DNA from 3 places in the Allorhizobium sp. DMC15 genome. Region 3 is predicted to be linked to each of the others. Evidence: predicted binding sites of a transcription regulator. Region 3 holds the regulator's gene; each other region holds the start of a gene.
What was found. The regulator LexA, encoded in region 3, represses DNA repair genes until DNA is damaged. The targets are predictions, from matches to a motif close to TGTTCNNNNTGTGTTCNG.
Positions count from the first base shown of each region.

Region 1: ACT53S_RS01375 (YifB family Mg chelatase-like AAA ATPase) is a predicted target of LexA. The motif match lies at 5,255-5,272, and genes of this name have one in related genera.
Region 2: ACT53S_RS08750 (ATP-dependent helicase) is a predicted target of LexA. The motif match lies at 2,018-2,035, and genes of this name have one in related genera.

Region 1 covers NZ_JBQUZB010000001.1:272,424-279,642, reverse strand. Annotated here, with positions in the region: gene ACT53S_RS01395 (LysE family translocator) at 1-120, opposite strand, end outside; gene ACT53S_RS01390 (LysE family translocator) at 247-864, shown strand; gene cysK (cysteine synthase A) at 988-1,956, shown strand; gene ACT53S_RS01380 (HWE histidine kinase domain-containing protein) at 2,466-3,521, shown strand; gene ACT53S_RS01375 (YifB family Mg chelatase-like AAA ATPase) at 3,631-5,160, opposite strand; gene gshB (glutathione synthase) at 5,360-6,307, opposite strand; gene ACT53S_RS01365 (cupin domain-containing protein) at 6,403-6,894, opposite strand; gene ACT53S_RS01360 (sn-glycerol-3-phosphate import ATP-binding protein UgpC) at 6,987-7,219, opposite strand, start outside.
Region 2 covers NZ_JBQUZB010000002.1:38,237-45,455, forward strand. Annotated here, with positions in the region: gene ACT53S_RS08740 (efflux RND transporter permease subunit) at 1-559, opposite strand, end outside; gene ACT53S_RS08745 (efflux RND transporter periplasmic adaptor subunit) at 556-1,800, opposite strand; gene ACT53S_RS08750 (ATP-dependent helicase) at 2,078-4,546, shown strand; gene ACT53S_RS08755 (thymidine kinase) at 4,568-5,167, opposite strand; gene ACT53S_RS08760 (LysR family transcriptional regulator) at 5,294-6,211, opposite strand; gene ACT53S_RS08765 (cupin domain-containing protein) at 6,355-6,975, shown strand; gene ACT53S_RS08770 (DUF6074 family protein) at 6,978-7,219, opposite strand, start outside.
Region 3 covers NZ_JBQUZB010000003.1:268,569-275,787, reverse strand. Annotated here, with positions in the region: gene eno (phosphopyruvate hydratase) at 1-247, opposite strand, end outside; gene kdsA (3-deoxy-8-phosphooctulonate synthase) at 462-1,310, opposite strand; gene ACT53S_RS15610 (VOC family protein) at 1,307-2,200, opposite strand; gene ACT53S_RS15605 (DUF1003 domain-containing protein) at 2,224-2,766, opposite strand; gene lexA (transcriptional repressor LexA) at 2,980-3,693, shown strand; gene ACT53S_RS15595 (ComEC/Rec2 family competence protein) at 3,687-6,191, opposite strand; gene gltA (citrate synthase) at 6,443-7,219, shown strand, end outside.

The DNA.
Region 1 (7,219 bases), on a different contig from region 3:
GCCCGCCATGGGCCCCTGGCAGATCGAACGGGAGACGAGATAGATCATGTTCGGCCCCGGCGTCAGCACCATACCGAGACAGATCAGAGCGAAGGCGGCAAAGGCGGTGAGACTTGGCATGCAGGCGATCTCCGGGGTGTCAACGCCACTTAAGAGCGGGTTTCGGGCTGCGGCAATCGCCATCGTGTCACCGTTGCAAGTCTTCCGGCTCGAGATTATGAAATCATTTCGGAGAGGGAGGCCCCCATGACAGTTGCCACGATCATCGCCTATTGCGGCGCGCTCTTTATCGCGGCCGCGATTCCCGGACCCGGCATGACGGCGATCGTCGCGCGGGCATTGGGATCCGGTTTCAGGCCGACCTTCTTCATGGGGCTGGGACTTATCCTCGGTGATATCGTTTATCTCACGGCCGTGATCCTGGGGCTGGCCATCGTTGCGAAAACCTTCACCACGATCTTCCTGGTGATCAAGTTCATCGGGGCCGCCTATCTCGTCTATATCGCCTACAAGCTCTGGACAGCGGGGCTCCTTTCGCAATCGGTGACAGCCGACCGGGAAAGCCGGGCGGGACGCTCTTTCCTGTCCGGGCTGCTCGTGACGCTCGGCAATCCAAAGACGATGCTGTTCTATATCGCACTGGTGCCGAGCCTTCTGCCGCTCGGGAACATCGGGCTCATCGATTATCTGCTGCTGATCGGCCTGACATTCGCCGTGCTGATGGCAGTGCTCATTCCCTATATCCTACTGGCCGCCCAGGCGCGGCATCTGATGAAACGACCCTCGGCGCTCAAGCTGCTCAATCGCGGAGCGGCAGGGATCCTTGCCGGCACCGCTGCCTATATCGCGGCCCGTCCCGTCTAACCTTTTCCTCTCCCGGCGGAGGATTATTTCCCGTTTCAAAGACTGCGGAAACAAACGGTTCTGGCGGGCGGCAGACAATCTGCCTATCTTGTCTGCAAGCAAAAATCCGAAAGGGAGTGAAACATGACGGATACCAAGAAACCCGGGCGTGGACGCGTTTACGGATCGATCACCGAGACGATCGGCGACACACCCATCGTGCGGCTCGACAAGCTGGCCAAGGAAAAGGGCGTGAAGGCGCATCTGCTCGCCAAGCTCGAATTCTTCAACCCGATCGCCTCGGTCAAGGATCGCATCGGCGTGGCGATGATCGAAAGCCTGGAAGCCCAAGGAAAGATCACGCCCGGCAAGACCACGCTGATCGAGCCGACCTCCGGCAATACCGGCATCGCGCTCGCCTTTGCGGCCGCCGCCAAGGGTTATCGACTGATCCTGACCATGCCCGAGACGATGTCGATCGAGCGGCGCAAGATGCTGGCCCTGCTCGGCGCTGAGCTTGTTCTGACTGAGGGCGCCAAGGGCATGAAGGGCGCGATCGCCAAGGCGCAGGAACTGGCCGAGACGACGCCGGATTCGATCATCCCCCAGCAGTTCGAGAACCCGGCCAATCCGGAAATCCATCGCAGAACCACAGCCGAGGAAATCTGGAACGACACCGATGGTTCGGTCGATATCTTCGTTTCCGGCATCGGGACGGGCGGTACGATCACCGGCACCGGCCAGGTGTTGAAGGCGAAGAAACCGTCGATCAAGGTCATCGCCGTCGAGCCCGCCGACAGCCCGGTGCTTTCCGGCGGCAATCCGGGACCGCACAAGATCCAGGGCATCGGTGCGGGTTTTGCCCCTGCCATCCTCGACACGCACATCTATGACGAGGTCGTCACCATCACCAATGACGAGGCATTCGAGCACGCCCGTCTCGTGGCGCGGCTGGAAGGCGTGCCTGTCGGGATCTCCTCGGGCGCTGCACTGACTGCCGCCATCAAGGTCGGCCAGCGGGAAGAGAATGCCGGAAAAACGATCGTCGTGATCATTCCCTCTTTTGCCGAGCGTTATCTTTCGACCGCCTTGTTTGCCGGCCTCGGCGAATAAAGCAACGGGATCGGACAGGCATCGATGCCTTGCGGGCTGACGCGGTTTTCCCTTGCCGCGTCAGCCGCCATTGCCTTGCGTGTGCGGCATGCGCGTTTCGGCTCCGCCTGCCTCGCATGCCCGTTCTCCCCGCCACGCTTTTATGTGTCGGACTGTTCTCATGTCGGCAGCCACAGACAGGTTCCCGAATCCGTGGTGACCGACTTTTCGGTCAGAGGACCGCAGTTGCGAACCTGAAGACGTGCCGATGCCGCCACGAGAGGGTTTGGTCCATGATTGCCGACGACCGGCCGAGGTCGCCCCGGCCGCCGAGGACCGCCACAGCTTGACGAACTCGGTATGTCGATCCTCTCTCTGCGGGAACGCGGAACCGGCAAACGCCGCGAAGAGTTCAAGCGCAGGATACGGTATCGTGGATTGTCGGCGCCTCCAGGGTTAGCTAGGGTCGCTATCTGGTTTTTCTGTTTTAACGTCGCATAATACGTCTTCCTGTCAGACGATTGAGGCCCATGCGCTCCTATTTCGACACCCTGCCGGCCTTTGCAGCAGTCCAGAAAACCCTGTCCAGCAAGGACAAGGTGGTCACATATGGCGCCAGTCTTGCCGTCTTCCTCGTCGCGCTGCTGCTTCGGGCCTGGCTCGACCCGCTGATGCCCGCGGGCTTTCCTTTCCTCACCTTCTTTCCAGCCGTCGTCATTTGCGGCTTCGTCTTCGGAGTGCGCCAGGGCATTCTGGTCGCGATCCTCTCCGGCCTCTCGGCATGGTATTTCTTCATCACGCCCTACCGCTTCGACGTTTCGGCCGGAACGCTCGTGGCAATGGGCCTCTATGTCTTCGTCATCGTGACGGACCTCACGCTGATTCACCTCATGATGGGTGCCTACCGGGCGGAAATAGCCGCCAGGCAGGAGACACAGCGCCTGGCGGACGGGCAGGAGGTGATGGCGCAGGAGCTTGACCACCGACTGAAGAACATCTTCGCCACCATCAACGCCATCATCAGCCTTTCCTTGAAGAATGCCTCCAGTGCGGAGGAGCTTGCAGCACGGCTGCGCGACCGGTTGACGGCACTCGGTCGATCAAACCTGCTCCTCAGGGGCCTGCGCGAAGGCGAGGATGCCTCGCTGCAGTCCGTCATCTTCCAGGCGCTCGAACCCTTTGCCGTGGTCGGCACGCCGCGCTTCTCCGCCTCCGGCCCCCGGGTTCCGGTCGGTGGCCAGACCGTCGTGGTGCTCAGCCTCATCCTGCACGAGCTTGGCACCAACGCCGCCAAATATGGCGCACTCAGCGTCGGCACCGGCCAGATCGACCTGACCTGGCGCCTCGAAGACGGCGCAGACGAAGAGAGCCGGCTCATCCTGGAATGGCGCGAGACCGGCGGTCCCGTGCCAACACCGCCGGAGGTCGGCGCCGGCGGCTTCGGCTCCACCCTGATGAAGCGCGTGATTGCCGGAGTTCGCGGCCAGGCCGAGATGCACTATCCGGAAACCGGGGCCGTCATCCGCCTGTCGCTGCCGACCGACATGCTGAGACCGGACGAAACCGGGCCACAGAACGCCCGATAGCGGCACATCCCCGTCTCTGCCGAACTGGATTTCCCGCATACGCACAGCTTTCCTCGGACGCGACTGGCTTGCTCGGGTCTCCTTTGCCTGCGAGCGGGCCATCGCGCATTCAGGCTGCGGCCGCTAGACGCTCCGAGGCGATGCGGTAGGAGATCGCTTCGGCAAGGTGGATGCGGCCCAGGGTTTCCACCCCGTCGAGATCGGCCAATGTTCGCGCCACCTTCAACACCCGGTGATAACCCCTGGCCGAAAAACGGAACTTGTCGGCCGCGTCACGCAGCAACTGGAGGCCAGAGGGATCAGGTTCGGCAAGCGTTTCGATCAGCGCTGTCGAGCAGCGGGCATTGGTCGAGAACGGCAGATCGAGCCGAGCAAAACGCTCGCGCTGGCGGTTGCGGGCAGCGGCCACGCGACGGGCAACGTCGGCACTGCTTTCGGCCGTGCCCGGCCGGATGAGGTCGGAAGCCGAGACTGCCGGCACATCGATGCGGATATCGATGCGATCCATCAGGGGGCCTGAAATGCGGCCTTGATACTCGCTCTGGCAGCGGATTCCGCGGGCGCAGACATGGCCGGGTTCACCCGCCATGCCGCAGCGGCACGGGTTCATCGCGGCAACCAGCTGGAAATCGGAGGGATAGGAGACACGGTGATTGGCGCGGGCAATGATGCATTCCCCGGTTTCGAGCGGCTGGCGGAGCGCATCGAGCACCGGCGGGGCAAATTCGGGGAGTTCGTCGAGGAAGAGAATGCCGTGATGGGCGAGCGAGGCCTCGCCCGGTCGGGCCTTCAGGCCGCCGCCGACCAGTGCCGCCATGGTGGCGGAATGATGAGGGGTCCGGAAGGGGCGGCGATCCGACAGCTTGCCGCCCGAAAGCTGGCCAGCGATCGAATGGATCATCGAAACTTCGAGCAATTCGGCCGCAGAGAGCGGCGGCAGGATCGAGGGCAACCGGGCTGCCAGCATCGACTTGCCGGAGCCCGGCGGGCCGACCATCAACAGATTGTGCCCGCCAGCAGCCGCCACTTCCAAAGCGCGCTTGGCGCTTTCCTGGCCCTTGATGTCGGCCAAATCCGGCAGGTTGGCGGGCAGTGCGCGCACGGACGGCTCCGGCCGCGACAGGATCTGGGTGCCGCGAAAATGATTGGCGAGGCCAATCAGGCTGCGCGGCGCGAGGATGTCGAGGTCTGCGCCGGCCCAGGCGGCTTCGGCGCCGCTGTCGGCCGGGCAGATCAGCCCCTTGTCGACAGAGTTTGCGCTGATCGCCGCCGGAAGCGCACCAGCGATGGGGGCAATCGTGCCGTCGAGATTGAGCTCGCCGATGACGAGATAGCCGGAGAGCGCGTCACCCGGAATGGCGCCCAGGGCTGCCATCAGTCCGAGCGCGATCGGCAGATCGAAATGAGACCCCTCTTTTGGAAGATCCGCAGGTGCCAGATTGACGGTGATCCTCTTCGGCGGCAGAGCGAGACCGGAGGCATGGAGCGCGGCTTGCACCCGTTCGCGACTTTCGGCGACTGCCTTGTCGGGCAGGCCGACGATCTGCATGCCGGGCTTGCCCGGTGCCACCATGACCTGGACATCGACGGGCACACCCTCGATCCCCTGGAATGCAACCGTACTGACACGCGCCACCATTGCCCGCCCTCGCCGATCGTCCCCTGGCCGCCACCTGCAACTTCATATTGCGTGTGTAGACAGGAACAATCTCGCATAAGGCGCAGGAATTGGCAAGAACATTTACGGAACATCCGCATCCCGCGATAGTCGTGGGGTTGCAACCGGTTGCAACAGCAGAACGTGCCGTGAACTTTATGAGCCGTTTCAGATGCTTGCGTCAGGCGCGCTTCCGCTCGATGGCATCCCACAGAAGTGCCGCGATGTCGGCGCCGCCGAACTTCTTGACTTCGCGGATGCCGGTCGGGGAGGTGACGTTGATCTCCGTCATGTAATCGCCGATGACATCAATGCCGACCAGGAGGAAGCCCCGTTCACGGAGAGCGGGACCGATGCGGGCGCAGATCTCGCGTTCGCGGGCGGTCAGTTCGGTCGGCTCCGGCCTGCCGCCAGCGTGCATGTTGGAGCGGGCGTCATGTTCGGCCGGGACGCGGTTGATCGCGCCCACCGGTTCGCCATCTACGAGGATGATGCGCTTGTCGCCCTTGCGCACAGCCGGCAGATAGCCCTGGGCGATGAAGGGTTCACGGAACATCTGGTTGAACATCTCCATCAACGAGGAGAAGTTGCGGTCATCGCGGGTCGAGTGGAAGACACCGGCGCCACCGTTTCCGTAAAGCGGCTTCAGGATGATATCGCCCTGCTCTTCCCGGAAGCGGGCGATCTCGGCCGGATCCTTGGTGATCAGGGTCGGCGGCATCAGGTCGGCGAATTCGGTGACGAAGATCTTTTCCGGCGAGTTGCGCACCCAGGCCGGGTCATTGACCACGAGCGTCTTCGGGTGAATACGCTCAAGCAGGTGCGTCGAGGTGATATAGCTCATGTCGAAGGGTGGGTCCTGACGCAGCAGGACGACATCCATCGTGGAGAGATCGACGCGCTCCGGCGCTCCGAGCGTGAAGTGATCGCCCTTGACGTCACGCAGTTCCATGGGCTCGACGGTCGCATAGACCTTGCCATCGCGCATCGACAGCCGGTCGGGCGTGTAGTGGAAGAGCTTGAAACCCCGGGCCTGCGCCTCGAGGCTCATGGCGAAAGTCGAGTCGCCCGCGATGTTGATCGTGGAGACGTGGTCCATCTGGACCGCGACATTGGTGATTTTCGCCATGGATCTGTCCTCGTTCAAAAGCAAGGCAGATTTAGGCTGCGCCGCCAGTGATGGCAACGGCGGCCGCCTTGAATTTTCCTGATGCTGCGATCACCTCAGAGGGCCGAGTACTTGCCCTGACGCAGCGCATTGCGCAGCCGGTACAGCGTGGCGAGCGGACCGGGGAAGGGTTTGCGCAGGAAGGCGATCTTGCGGACGTAATTGTCGATGCGCCAGGTGGCCCAGGTGCCCCCCCGGAAATAGGCAATGTCGCCGGCACGTAACAGTCGCACTTCGCCGTCCGCGTCGGTCACATGGACTTCCCCTTCCTGGATCACAACCGTCTCGTCCCAGTTGAAATACCAGCGGAATTCGCCTGCGGTGCAGTCCCAGACGGCGGTTGAACTGGCCTCGTCGGTGCTGGTCGAATGCTCGCCGATGCGCGCCAGCGGGGTGCCGCGAATGATCCAGTCGGAATTGATCGGAGCCGCCTTCATGGCGAGGTGATCAGCATGCGCGGCAACCACGGCAGCCGGGCCTTCGGTTCGGCGGCGTGGCGTGGCAAGCATCAGACCGACCATTCCGGCAATGAGCAATTTAATTGGCATAGGTTCCCCCGTGAATGCGACCGGGGGACGCTAGCAGCCATGCGCTAAAGTCCGGTTTGGCAGATCATTCAAATGCGATCTATCCGGAACCTTCAGGCGAAGCTCGGAACCGGCACCGGGCAAATGGCGGAATTGGCCTCGCCTGCCGTTGTCGCTTCGACCCTCTTGCCCGTTTCTGCCGAGAAGAAATGCAGTTTTTCGGGTGCTATCCGGACAGGCAGACGATCGGCAAGAGGAGCGTTGGGCGAAACGATCACCGTCAGCACCTGGTGACCGACCAGACCGTGGACCAGTCTCTGGGCGCCAAGTTCCTCGACATAATCCA
Region 2 (7,219 bases), on a different contig from region 3:
CGACATCGGCCACACCATCAACGGCGGCCAGGCGGTCGGAAATCTCATTCTCGACCAACAGTGTCAGATCTTCCATCGACAGTGTCGTGGAGGTGACCCCGAGCCGCATGATCGGCTGCGAGTCCGAATCGGCCTTGACGATGCGCGGCTCGTCGACATCGTCCGGCAACTGGTTGCGGACGCGGCCGAGCGCATCGCGCACGTCATTGGCCGCAACCGCGAGATCGACATTGTCTGAGAATTCCAGGGTAGTCCGGCTGGAGCCGAACTGCGATCGGGAGGACATCGACTTCAACCCGCTGACCCGCGCGACCGCACCCTCTATGATGCGGGTCACCTCCTGGTCCATGGTCTGCGCCGACGCGCCGTCATAGTCCGTGCTGACGGTGATGACCGGCTGATCGACATCTGGCAATTCGCGAACCTCGATGCCGGCCAGGGCGGCGAGACCCGCGACGACGAGAAGCGTGTTGAGAACGGCTGCAAGAACAGGGCGACGGACGAAGAGAGCCGTGAAGCTGCGGCCGGACTGTTCCTGAGGTGTTTCGGAAGCGCTCATCGGACAGCCACCTCCGGTGCCTTCTCGTCGGACCCGGCATTGGCCACCTCGACGGCACCTCCTTCACGCACCCGTTGCAGACCTTCGATGGCCACGACGTCGCCCTCCTTCAAGGCGGCATCAATCAGCACCTGATCGGAATTGCGCTGGATGATCCGGACACGGGTCTTCACGGATTTGTTGTCGACGATCTGCCACACGAAGGAGCCCTGCCCGTCCCATTGGACCGCAAGCGGGTTGACCGCAGGATACCGGTCGCCTGGAAAGGTCATGGAGACTGCGAAAGACATGCCGGCACGCAGCACGTCATCGGGATTGTCGATCCGCGCACGGACCCGGATGGTTCGGCTCGCTTGGTCGACCCGGCTGTCGACGGCATCGACCGTACCGGTAAACCGCTGGCCGGGGCGCGCGACGGATGTGGCCTCGACCGCCATGCCGGGCTTTACCGCCGTGACGAACCGCTCGGGCGCCCAGAAGTCGACGAGCAGCTGCGAACGATTGTCGAGCGAGACGACCGCGCTCGAACTGGTGACATTGTCGCCGATGCTGACGCCGATGATGCCGATCACGCCATCGATCGGCGCGGTAATCTCCCGGCGCTTCAGGTTCAGTTCCGCCGTGGTTAACTGCAGCTCGGCCTGTTCACGGGCGATCTGTGCATCCAGAACCTCCAGGCGGGAAAAACTCTTCAGATTTCCATAGGAATCGGCCTTCTCGGTCGCACTGCGCAGCGCGACCTTCGCCTGGTCGCGCAGGATGACCTGCTCGTCGCTGTCGAGGCGGGCAATCACATCGCCCTTCTTGACGGTCTGGCCGGAGGTCACCAGGATTTCCGCGATCGTACCGGAAGCCTGTGGCATCACGGTAACCGCATCCACCGCCTCCCCGTCGCCGATTGCGTTCAGCCGGTCGTTGACAACAGCCGTCGCCACCGGCTGCGTGGCGACCAGGATGTTCTGGTTGCCGCGCCCGCCACCTCGCCGCTCGCCCTGCCCCTGCCCCTGCCCCTGCCCCTGCCCCTGAACGGCACCTTGGCGCTCCGCCTGGGCCTGCCGCCCCGGGGCTTGGCCTTCACCCGCCTGACCATCGGGATTGCCGGCGGAAATCATCGCGACCAGACGTTCCGGCACCCCCATCTGCACAAGGCTCTGCCCGGCCCCGGGTGAGACATAGACCCAGGCACAAAGTCCGACAAACAACAGCGCAACACTGATGGTGAGTTGCTTCCAAAGCGGCATGCAAGGCTCCAGATAAAAAACTTAAAAATGACCAGGGCGGAGTATGGGGCTCAGATTGTGTCTGGCAATGCCTCCGAGGCAAGCTTACTGATTTGTAATCTCGCGGAAATTCACGCGGGCGTGATCACCTTACCGACAGAGCATCGCGCAATCGGTCTGGCTTGCCCCGCACATTCGCACGTGAGGCCGGCTAAAACCGGTGATGAACCGGCCATGCCGGAATAAAACCAGAACGGCATCACTGGCCTTTCGAGACCGAATCACTACATTGAGCCGCATGAGTAACGGTTTCGACGATATCCCCTTCTTCGACGAGGAACCAGCGCCGCGCAAGCCGGCTGCCGCACCGGCCCCGCCGGCGTCAGGCGGACTGGGCATTGCCGCCCGCGCTATGGCAGCCCGTAGCCAGGCGAACACGCCGGATTACCTGAGCGGCCTCAACCCCGAACAACGCGAGGCGGTGGAAACCGTCGATGGCCCCGTGCTCGTGCTCGCGGGCGCCGGCACCGGCAAGACGCGCGTGTTGACCACCCGTATCGCCCATATCCTCGCCACCAACCGCGCCTTTCCGAGTCAGATCCTCGCCGTGACCTTCACCAACAAGGCCGCTCGCGAGATGAAAGAGCGTATCGGCCATCTCGTCGGCGGTGCCGTCGAGGGCATGCCGTGGCTCGGCACCTTCCACTCGATCGGCGTCAAGCTCTTGCGCCGCCACGCCGAACTGGTCGGCCTGTCCTCCGATTTCACCATTCTCGACACCGACGATGTCGTGCGCCTGATCAAGCAGATCATCCAGGCAGAAGGCCTCGACGACAAGCGCTGGCCGGCCAAGCAGTTCGCCCAGATGATCGATGGCTGGAAGAACAAGGGCCTTGATCCGAGCCAGATACCGGAAGGCGACGCCCGCGCCTTCGCCAATGGCAAGGGTCGCGAGCTCTATGTCGCTTACCAGAACCGCCTGAAGACGCTGAATGCCTGCGATTTCGGCGACCTGCTTTTGCATCCGATCCGCATGTTCAAGGCCAATCCGGACGTGCTGAAGGAATACCATCAGCGCTTCAAATATGTGTTGGTCGACGAGTATCAGGACACCAACACCGCGCAATACATGTGGCTGCGGCTGCTCGCCCAGCGTCCCCAGGGCGTGCCGCAGAATGTCTGCTGCGTTGGCGACGATGATCAGTCGATCTATGGCTGGCGCGGCGCCGAGGTCGACAACATCCTGCGCTTCGAGAAGGACTTTCCGGGCGCGAAGGTCATCAAGCTCGAGCGCAACTACCGTTCGACGGAACATATCCTCGGTGCAGCCGGCCATCTGATTGCCCACAACGAAGGTCGCCTTGGCAAGACCCTCTTCACCGACCGCGTTGATCCGAACGACGGCAAGGTCGTCGTCCACGCCGCCTGGGATTCCGAAGAGGAAGCCCGCGCCGTCGGCGAGGAGATCGAACAGCTCCAGCGCCAGCAGCATCCGCTGAACAACATGGCGATCCTGGTCCGCGCCTCCTTCCAGATGCGCGAATTCGAAGACCGTTTCGTCACGCTCGGCCTGAACTACCGCGTCATCGGCGGCCCGCGCTTCTACGAGCGCTTGGAAATCCGCGACGCCATGGCCTATTTCCGGCTGATCTGCCAGCCGGCCGACGACCTCGCCTTCGAGCGCATCGTCAACACGCCGAAGCGCGGTCTCGGCGACACCACGATCCGCGCCCTGCACGACTACGCCCGCGCCCGCGATATTCCGATGCTCGCGGCAGCTTCTGATATTATCGAGACCGACGAGCTGAAGCCCAAGGCGCGCAAGGCGCTGTTCGACGTGGTCGTGAGCTTCCGCCGCTGGAGCGAGCTTCTGGAGAACACGCCGCATACGGAGCTCGCCGAACAGGTCCTGGAGGAGTCGGGTTATACCGACATGTGGAAGAACGACAAATCGGCAGAAGCGCCGGGTCGTCTCGACAACTTGAAGGAACTCATCCGCTCGATGGAAGCCTTCGAAAGCATGCGCGGCTTCCTTGAGCATGTATCGCTGGTCATGGACGCCGAAACGAACGAAAACCTCGATGCCGTCTCGATCATGACGCTGCACTCGGCCAAGGGTCTGGAATTCGAGACCGTCTTCCTGCCCGGCTGGGAAGAAGGCCTCTTCCCGCATCAGCGCGCACTCGACGAAGGCGGCCGCTCGGGCCTCGAGGAAGAACGCCGCCTCGCCTATGTCGGCATCACCCGCGCCAAGCGCCGCTGCCACATCTGGTTCGTCTCCAACCGCCGAATCCATGGCCTCTGGCAGTCGACCATGCCGTCGCGCTTCCTCGACGAACTGCCGACGGCGCATGTCGAAGTCGCCGAAGCCGAGACCTCTTACGGCGGCTACGGCCGCAATCCCTACGGCCAGTCCCGCTTCGACAAGCAGGAACCGTTCCAGAACAGCTATTCCACGCCCGGCTGGAAGCGCGCGCAGGCCAACAAGACGGAAGCGACTCGCGACAACTGGGGCACCCGCTCCGGCCATGCGGTGGAGCGCATCGGCTACGGCGAAAGCGGTCCCAGGGCCAAGACGATCGACGGTGAACTGGTCGCAAAGTCGACCACGACAGAACCGTCACGCTTTACGGTCGGCGATCGTGTCTTTCACATGAAGTTCGGCAACGGCAATATCGCCTCGATCGAGGGCAACAAATTGACGATCGACTTCGACCGCGCCGGGCAAAAGCGGGTGCTGGACGGCTTCGTCGAAAAGGCCGGCTGATCGGAGCCGGCTAGCGTCGGCTCAGGCGGCGGGGTGCACTTCTTCCGCAGCAAAAGCGAGCTGCCAGTGGCGCCGGCAGAGCGAGGTATAGGTCTCGTTGCCGCCGATCAGCACCTGGGCGCCGTCGCGTTGCGCCTTGCCGTCTTCCCCCATGCGCACGACCATGGTCGCCTTGCGCCCACAATGGCAGATCGAGCGGGCCTCCGTCAGTTCGTCCGCGATAGCGAGCAAGGCCTTGGAGCCCGGAAACAGTTCGCCACGGAAATCCGTGCGCAAACCATAGGCCATGACCGGGATGTCGAGAACATCGACAATCTGCGCCAACTGCCAAACCTGCTCGGTCGTCATGAACTGCGCTTCGTCAACGAAGACGCAGGACAGCGGCGATGCCGCGTGGTCAGCCTTGATTGCGGAAAACAGATCGTCCTTGGCCCCGAAGGCTTCAGCTTCGGCCCGAAGGCCGATCCGCGAACCGATGAACCCCTTGCCCACGCGGTTGTCGAGCGCACTGATCAGCGTCGCGACCCGCATGCCGCGTTCGCGGTAATTATAGGCCGCCTGCAGCAACAGTGTCGACTTGCCGGCGTTCATGGTGGCGTAAATGAAATGAAGTTTGGCCAAGGCGTCGCTGCTATCGAGTGGTGGGGCTGAAGATAGCTGTCTTTCTAGGAAGATAAAGCGCGCCGGACAACCGCCGGAAGACTTTGCCAACAGGCAATTGTCTTGCCTGCTGCAAATACGGCGCCCTCAGGCCGGCACAGCCGCCGCCGCCATTCGCTGCCCGGTGATCTCCTTCACCAGCTCCTTGATCACGTCCATGACGGCGCGGACACGGGGCACATGACGCAGCCGTTCATCCGTCACGAGCCAGACTTCGGCGGCAGGAGGCACGGGCGGGCGGAAACAGAAAACCAGTTCGGGATCTCCGGCCGCCACGAAGTCGGAGTAGAAGCCGACGCCGACGCCATTCCTGACGCTGGTGAAGACGGCGGGCACCGAGTTGTGCCGGAGCAACACCTCTGCCGGGAAGTTCTTCGTTGCCCAATCGAAGATCGGGCGGCCACGGACATGGGCATCGATGCCGATGATGGCGTGGCCGGCCAGGTCTTCGACGCGTCTCGGGACGCCGTGGCGAAGGCTGTAGGAACGCGAGCAGTAGAGGCTCCAGTAATCCTCGATCAGACGAACTCCCACCAGACCCGCTTGAGTGGGTGCGGGTGATGCCCGCAACGCCACATCGGCTTCGCCACCAATCAAGTCTCGCAGGACATTGGTCGTATCCACTTCGAGCTTCACACCGGGATGCCTTTGCCGCAGGCGCTCGATCAACCGCGGCAGCACGAAGGAGCCCAGCACCTCATTGGTCGTGAAGCGGACGGTGCCGGAAATCTCTCGGGAAAGGCTGTCGACGGCACCTGAAAACGCGTCGACGGCGTGACGCACAGCCTCTGCGGGTGCGAGAAGAAGTGACCCTGCCTCGGTCAGAACATAACCAGTTCGGCGCTTATCGAAGAGCTCCACCTGAAGCGCGTCCTCAAGCGCCGCTATGCGCCGCGAAACCGTGCTCTGGCTGACCCGCAAGAGCTTGGATGCAGCAAGCGTCGTCCCTGTCTCGGCGACTGCCAGCATGTAGCGCAAGTCATCGAAGTTCAACGATGCGGTCACGTTATGCAAATCCGGTGATTGTCGCGGCAAAAACGGTGTTTGAAGCGGAAACGCTGACAATCTACACGCTTTTCATCGCCCACGATACATGTCCGCGGGCTTCCAATACGCACTCAAAACCCAGATCAGCAAGGAGTAAAGCCATGCGCGAAGCGCTTGTGCCAGCCGGCACCCGTATCCTCAATGCCTTCAATAAAGAGACTTTCGTTTTCACGCACCCCTATGAAGGCGGAGTCACCAGCCAGATGGACGTCGTCCTCGGCAAGGGTGGGTCGGGAGGCGGAAATGCCGTCGCCCATATCCATCCGGAGACGGACGAGATCTTCACCGTCAACAGAGGGCGGGTGATGGTCATGATCAACGGTCAGGAACATTATGCAACCGACGGTCAGTCGATCACAGTGCCGAAGGGCGCGAGCCACTTCTTTCGCAACGCTTCGTTCGGCGAAACGCATCTGACGGTGACGTTCGTCAACGCCCAGCAGCACCTGCGCTTCTTCCTCAACTTGGCGCGCTGGACGTCTGAGTGCCCGGACTATTTCAAGCCTGACGGTTCGGTGAAGCTACTGCCGATCGCGCTCGGCCTCAACGCCTTCCGTAACCATCTTTACATCTCTGGGCCACCAGTCGTGGTGCAGAAGCTGCTCTTCGCCACACTTGCCCCGATTGCCCGGATGATGGGTTACCGGCTGGCCGTTCCGCCGCGCGCGAACACCGCGCACCTCGCGATTGAGGATCAAGGCAGCCTTGTCACCGGTCGGTGATGTCAGCCTTGCGCCGCTTCCTCGCGGTGCAGCCACATCAGTTCCACCTGAACGGCGGCCTGAAAATCCATGATTTCCGCCCGCATCTCGTCTTCGGGGCAGCCCAAGGCAAGAAGTTCGTTGCCGAGGCCACGGCAGGTGGTCTTCCAGAATTCGGTGGCGGCGTAGCCATTGAGGCGGTCGAGTTCGACAGCCGATCGGCGAACCAGGTCCCGGCGGCTCGCAAGCGGAAAGAAGGCGATGG
Region 3 (7,219 bases):
CTTCGTGACCGCCGATCGCATCATAGATCTCGCCGTTGACGGCTTCGACGGCCTTTTCGACGCCCTTGCCGAGGTAACGCGAGCCACCATCGCGCAGTTCGACGGCTTCATGCGCACCGGTGGACGCGCCCGAAGGAACCGCGGCGCGGCCGAAGCTGCCGTCTTCGAGATAGACGTCGACCTCGACGGTCGGGTTGCCACGGCTGTCGAGGATCTCGCGGCCGATGATGTCGGTAATGGCGGTCATGTTCGCTCCCTGTAGACGGAAATTGGACAAGGCTCGGCGGCCGATCACCCTGGCGCGACGCCCGCGGACCTGCCTGTGAGTCACCCTGTCTTACCCGATGATCGGGAAAATACAATGACGGATCGGAAGCGGGATGAACGAAAATCTAATCGATTTAAAGCGGCATTCCCGGCGCTGCATCTTCTTTAGCCGATTGAAGCGCCGGGAAAGTGTGTCAAACGGCCTTGGCTATGTCGTCAAAGGCGATCAGTTTTTCGAGAAGACGGCGCATGTTGTCGATCTGAACCATGTTCGGTCCATCGGACGGCGCATTGTCCGGATCCTGATGGGTCTCGACAAAGAGACCGCCGACGCCAACGGCGACCGCCGCACGGGCGAGCGTTTCAACGAATTCGCGCTGGCCGCCGGAGGAGCCGCCCTGCCCGCCCGGCTGCTGCACCGAATGCGTGGCATCAAAGACCACCGGCGCACCCATACCCGCCATGATCGGCAGCGAGCGCATGTCGGAGACCAGCGTGTTGTAACCGAAGGAGGCGCCGCGCTCGCAGAGGAGGACATTCGGATTGCCGCTGGCATTGAGCTTGTTCAGCACGTTCTTCATGTCCCAGGGCGCCAGGAACTGGCCCTTCTTGACGTTCACCACGCGGCCGGTCTTGGCCGCGGCGACCAAGAGATCGGTCTGGCGGCAGAGGAAGGCCGGGATCTGCAGGACGTCGACCGTCGGGGCGACGGCCGCGCACTGTTCTTCCGTGTGGATGTCCGTCAGCACCGGGATGCCGTATTCCTTCTTGATGTCGGCGAAGACTTCCATTGCCTTTTCCAGACCGATGCCGCGCTCAGCCGACAGCGAGGTGCGGTTCGCCTTGTCGAAGGAGGACTTGTACACGAGGCCGAGGCCAAGCTCGCGGCACAGCTCCACCAGACGACCGGCGATCATGAACGCATGATCGCGGCTCTCCATCTGGCAAGGGCCGGCAATCAGGGCGAAGCGGCCCTTCTGCGAGAAGACGGCCCGGCCCTCGCCTTCACCGACGACGACTTCGGAATTGGTCACAGTGCTCATTTCAACTCCTCGAAGGCGAAGGCGACACCCTGGCCTTTCTCCGGCGCGACAACGAGGCGCGCTCCTGTTTTGTGATAGCGGACGCCATTAGCAGCGAGGCAGGCTTCTGTCACGCCGAGATCACGGCTCGCGACCACAACCACCGCCCCGAGCAGACCCCGTTCTTCGCGCGCATCCGAGAACCCGTATCGAGCCGACAGTCCATCTGGTGTCAGGACATCGACCCTGGCATTGGCCGCTTCGATCGATAGTCCGAAAGAATCGGCCGTGACGTCGCGCTGCCGCAGCGCCGTCTCCAACAGATACTGGAAATCGCTCGGATTATTCTCGCACAGCACCACGCCTCTCAGGCCTGCTGCCGCGTTGGCGTGGTCCAGCAAAGCACCGCGATCGGCGGGCAAGGGGTTCACGCGCTCACAGGCGAAAGCAAAAAAGTCGGGCGAGCGCAGATCGGCGGCGAAGGCCAGCCGAAAAGATCCCTCTACTTTGCGGCCATTGGGAAAGCGAAACTCGCGCGAAAAGCCCAGCAGTTCACCACCGCTCAAACCTTCGGCGACAAAGCTCGCATGATCTGCTCCGGCGTCATCGGTCTTGACGACGATTGCCGAGAGACCCTCGCCCCTTCGGAACCGAAAAGCCTGGTCACGCGCGACAAAAACATTCCCGGCCCGCACCGCCGACAGACAGTCTTCCCGGCTGCCGACGGCAAGCGGTTCGAGATAGGTGTCGTCGCGGAAGAAAACACAGGCGTTTTCAGTGCCGAAAGGGTGACGAGCATCGGCTGCCACGGTGAACCCAAGGCGGCTTAGCCGCTGTCTGGCAGTAACGAGATCGATCACCGGCAGCACAAGGTGGTCCAAAGCGCGCGGCAAAGCGGGAACAGGCGACATGAAGATACTCCGTTACGACCAAACTAGGAATTACCCGAGCGCTTTGTAAGGGCCTCGATCGCCTCACGGAGCGCATCGATCTCGGCCCGGGTGTCGCGCAATTCCTTCAACACCTGCTCATCGATCTTGTGGTGGAGCGCGAGAACCTCGATCTCGGCCTTCAGATTGATCTCATAGTCCTTCGCGGCCATGAAGCGGTCACGCTCGGCCTGGCGGTTCTGGCTCATCATGATGATCGGCGCCTGAATGGCGGCCACCATCGAGAGGATCAGGTTCAAAAAGATGAAGGGGTAGGCGTCAAACGGACGGGCTACCAGGATCACCGTGTTGAGAACAACCCAGGCGAGGAGGAAGACAACGAAGCCAATGATGAAGCTCCAGGAGCCGCCGATCCGGGCAATCGAATCGGCCAGACGCTGACCGAAACTTGCCCCGGCGAGAAAGTCCTCGCCGGCATTGGTCGACACCGTTCGGCGCTGGCGAGCCTTGACCAGAACCTTCTTCTCTGCCGATGTCAGTTGGTCGGCCTGCTTCCCGAGCAGAGTGTTCTCCAAGTCTTTCAGCATGGTGTAACTCACAGAGATTTCAATTCGTTGCTCGGACTTGCTCCCGGCTGTCTGGCTGCCAGCATCGATCGGACATGCAAGGTTGCCAGCACCCGGCCGAAGACGCCTATCGCATTTTCATACGGGTTGTTCACGGAAATTTATCTACTTGCGGAACACATATGGAACATATAGTGTCTGTTCTGGATTTGTTTCACAAACGGGGCCCCGCATATGCTGACGCGCAAGCAACAGGAACTGCTTCTCTTCATTCACGAGCGGATGAAAGAATCGGGTGTGCCTCCGTCCTTCGACGAGATGAAGGACGCCCTCGACCTGGCATCGAAGTCCGGCATTCACAGGCTCATCACGGCGCTTGAAGAACGGGGCTTCATCCGGCGGCTTCCCAACCGCGCGCGTGCTCTTGAAGTGATCAAGCTACCGGAGGCCTATACGCCCAGCCTGCAACCGCGGCGTGGGTTTGCGCCAAGCGTCATCGAAGGCAGCCTGGGAAAGACGCCGCCGCCTGCCCCGGCGCGTCCCAGCAACGACGATCAGAATGCGTCGGTCAGCGTGCCTGTCATGGGGCGCATCGCCGCCGGCGTGCCGATCTCGGCTATCCAGAACAACACGCATGACATTACCGTTCCGGCTGAGATGATCGGTTCTGGCGAACACTATGCCCTGGAGGTCAAGGGCGATTCGATGATTGATGCCGGTATTCTCGACGGCGATACCGTGATCATCCGCAACGCCTCGAACGCCAATCCCGGCGACATCATCGTGGCATTGGTCGATGACGAGGAAGCAACACTGAAGCGGTTTCGCCGCCGTGGTGCCTCGATCGCGCTGGAGGCTGCCAACCCGGCCTACGAGACACGCATTTTCCCGCCGGACCGGGTCAAGATCCAAGGGAAGCTTGTCGGCCTGATCCGGCGCTATCACTGATCCGTCGCCGCGCCGTCATCTGATGTCGTGGCGGCCAGAGGCTGGGGTCTGGTTGCCAAAAGGGCGGCCTTGAAACCGTGTTGGGAGGCAGTCCCCCCGGTTCGCCAGTCGTAGAGGCGATGCACCGTCCATGGGCGTGGCGGGCCTGCCAGCGCTGACGTGACTTCGATTTTTCTTTCGTGGCGATCACCAAGCCGCAACTCGAGAGCGCCGCTTGCGCGCAATGTCGTTTCGCTGATCAAGATCGCGCCTGAATTGCAGCGGGTCAGGCGGCTGCGGACGCCGAGCACAACGATGTCGGCGACGTCACAGGCGAGGCCGGCAATATCGGCGCGGTCGATGACGAGCACGGTCCAGAGGCCGGCAATCTTTGCCGCACAGGCACCGCGAGCGCAGGTGAAGCGGTCGCCCGCGGCGGATCCTGCCAGTTGGTCCAATACCTTGCCTGCCTGTTGTTTTGTCACCGCATCCCATGTCTCCTCCTTTTTCCAATCGGCCGGTGGCGGGAGGACGAGTGCGTCTGTTTGGTCCGGTGGCCGATGATTTTCGACACCGAGCGCAGGCTTCCACTGGTCAAAAAGGAAGGTCGATGGACGCACGCGGTTGGTAGCGAGGGTCTTCGCCTCAGCATCGCTTCGCGGCCTCGGCCAAAACGCGACGAGGCGGCCATCCTCGCTGACCAGCAGATCGGCCGGCCTATCTGCTGGACGCAGCCAGGACGCAGCCAGCGTGACGATCAAGAGAACGCTCCCGGCGTGCCGTAGCCGCGTATGCAGTAACGTGATCAGCAGGAGCGCGGTCACGGTGAGTGCTGGAAACCAGCCCGGCTGACGCGGGATGAGCGCCGCCTCATCCCAGCCGGCGACGGTGTGCGCAACCTGCAGGACGAGATCAAGTCCGAGACCCATGATCCAAAAGAATGGGGCATCAAGGCCGAGCGGCATCATCAGCATGGCGATGAAGCCGGCCGGCATGACCACGATCGAGATCAGCGGCATGGCCGCCAGATTGGCCTCAAGCCCGTGCATGGACAGGCGATGGAAATGCGTGACCGCAAAAATGGCCGTCGACAAACCGCCAATCAGGGATGTGGCGAGCGTCCCACCGACGAATTTCAGCACAAAGCTTGCCAGTTTGCCCGGGACCGATTGGGGAGCCGGCCAGAGGGTGCGCGGCCTCGTGCGCCAGGCTGCATAGCCAGCGATCAGGGCTGCCGTCGCGGCAAAAGACATCTGAAAACTCGGCCCCATGACGGCGGAAGGCTGCACGACCAGGATCAGGATCGCCGCGACAGACAGGTTGCGCAGACTGATCGCGGGCCGGTCGATCAGCACGGCAACCAGCAAGATCGCGGTCATCAGATAGGCGCGCAATGCCGAAACCTGGTAACCGGATATGAGGACATAGGCGGTCGCCGCCAGAAGTGCGCCGGCGGCTGCGATTTTCTTTATGGAATAGTGCTGCGCTAAACCCGGAAGGAGGCTCAACAGTGCCCGCAGGCCGACAAAGAAGATACCGGCGGCAAGCGCCATGTTGAGACCGGAGATCGCGGTGATATGGGCAAGCCCCGAAAGCCGTAACGCATCCGTCGCCTCCTGCGACATCGAGCGCCGTTCACCGGTGATGATGGATGCGGCGAATGCGCCGGTATCGCCGGGCAGTACGGCATGGATACGATCGGAGATCCGGTCGCGCAGGGAAAACAGCCATCGATCCAGCCGGGTCCACGGGTCCACGACCGGCGAGGCAGCCGTCGCCGGCCGTTCCGGAGCGCCAAGAAAGAACCCCACCGCGCCAATCCCGGCATAATAGCTCTGAAAGGCAAAATCGTTGAGACCGGGCAGCGCCGGGCCCGACGGCGGCGACAACCGCAGACGGCCGGTGATGCCCTCGCCGATCCTGAACCCCTCATGTTGGCTTCGGGCCAAGACCGAAATGCGCTGCGGCGCGCGGCGCAGAGCCGGCTCGGCGGTCGCCGCCACGCGGATGACATAGCGCCATTCGCCGGCCGACCCCGCCTCCCGCCGCTCCACCTGGCCGGTGACCGTGGTCACCACGGGAGAATCGAGAAGGATCGTCGCGGCTCTCCAGTTTTCAGCCTCGGCCAACACCATGCCGGCGATGGCAAGAAGGGCGGAGAGCGACAGGGCGCGGCTCATCGTGCCGGCAAGGGTCATGAAGAGAGCGCTTGCGGCCAAAGCGGCAAGGAAAAGCAGGATCTCCGCGGCGGGCGGCGCAGGGAGATTGAACCAGCACAGAGCGCCAAGCCCGATGCATACGGGTACGAAATGAAAGAAGTGCCCCTGCCGGCCCTCCCATTCGATCGCCTGGCGGACACCGTGAGCTCGTCGCCGGGACTGTTCGACCAGTCGGTCTATCCTGTCTGTTGTCGGCCGAGCTATCGCAGAATGGCTGGGTAAAGCAGGCGTTGGATCCCTGGGTGGCGCGAGCGCGCCCTCCCCTTCGATGTCCAGCTTCTCCTCCGGTCGATACAACACTTGAAGCAACCCTGCTGATGGGGAAAAACACCACGCCCAACAACAATCAAAGCGTGCATGAAGCTTTGCTGCAAGCGCAATCTAACGTGCAAATCGATTAGAACCGTCCGGTTCGATTGGTGCCGATTTCGCAACGCACAATTTGCCCTTTGGATAGCTTGGCATTAACTTCCGTATCATATAGCTACATCACACGCTTAACCGATGGCGGCTTTTCGGAGACGCCTTCCCGCCACTTCCGGAGGATCAGCATGACGGACAAAAGCGCTACTTTGAAACTCGGTGACAAGACGGTCGACCTGAGCGTCAAGGCCGGCACGATCGGCCCTGATGTCATCGACATCGGCGCCCTGTACAAGCACACGGGCACCTTCACCTACGACCCGGGCTTCACGTCCACGGCATCCTGCGAATCCAAGATCACCTATATCGATGGCGACGAAGGCACGCTGCTGCATCGCGGCTATCCGATCGAACAGCTCGCCGACAAGGGCGACTTCCTGGAAGTCTGCTATCTGCTGCTCTACGGCGAACTGCCGACGCCGGCGCAGAAGAAAGACTTCGACTACCGCGTCACGCACCACACCATGGTGCATGAGCAGATGAGCAAGTTCTTCTCCGGCTATCGCCGCGACGCCCATCCGATGGCTGTCATGGTCGGCACTGTCGGTGCGCTCTCGGCCTTCTATCACGACTCGACCGACATCACGGATCCGCATCAGCGCATGGTCGCCTCGCTGCGGATGATCGCGAAGATGCCGACGATCGCCGCCATGGCCTACAAGTACCATATCGGCCAGCCGTTCGTTTACCCGAAGAACGATCTCGACTATGCGTCCAACTTCCTGCGCATGTGCTTTGCCGTGCCGTGCGAAGAGTACAAGGTGAACCCGGTTCTGGCGCGCGCCATGGACCGTATCTTCATCCTGCATGCCGATCATGAGCAGAACGCGTCGACCTCGACCGTACGTCTTGCCGGTTCGTCGGGCGCCAACCCGTTTGCCTGCATCGCAGCCGGCATCGCCTGC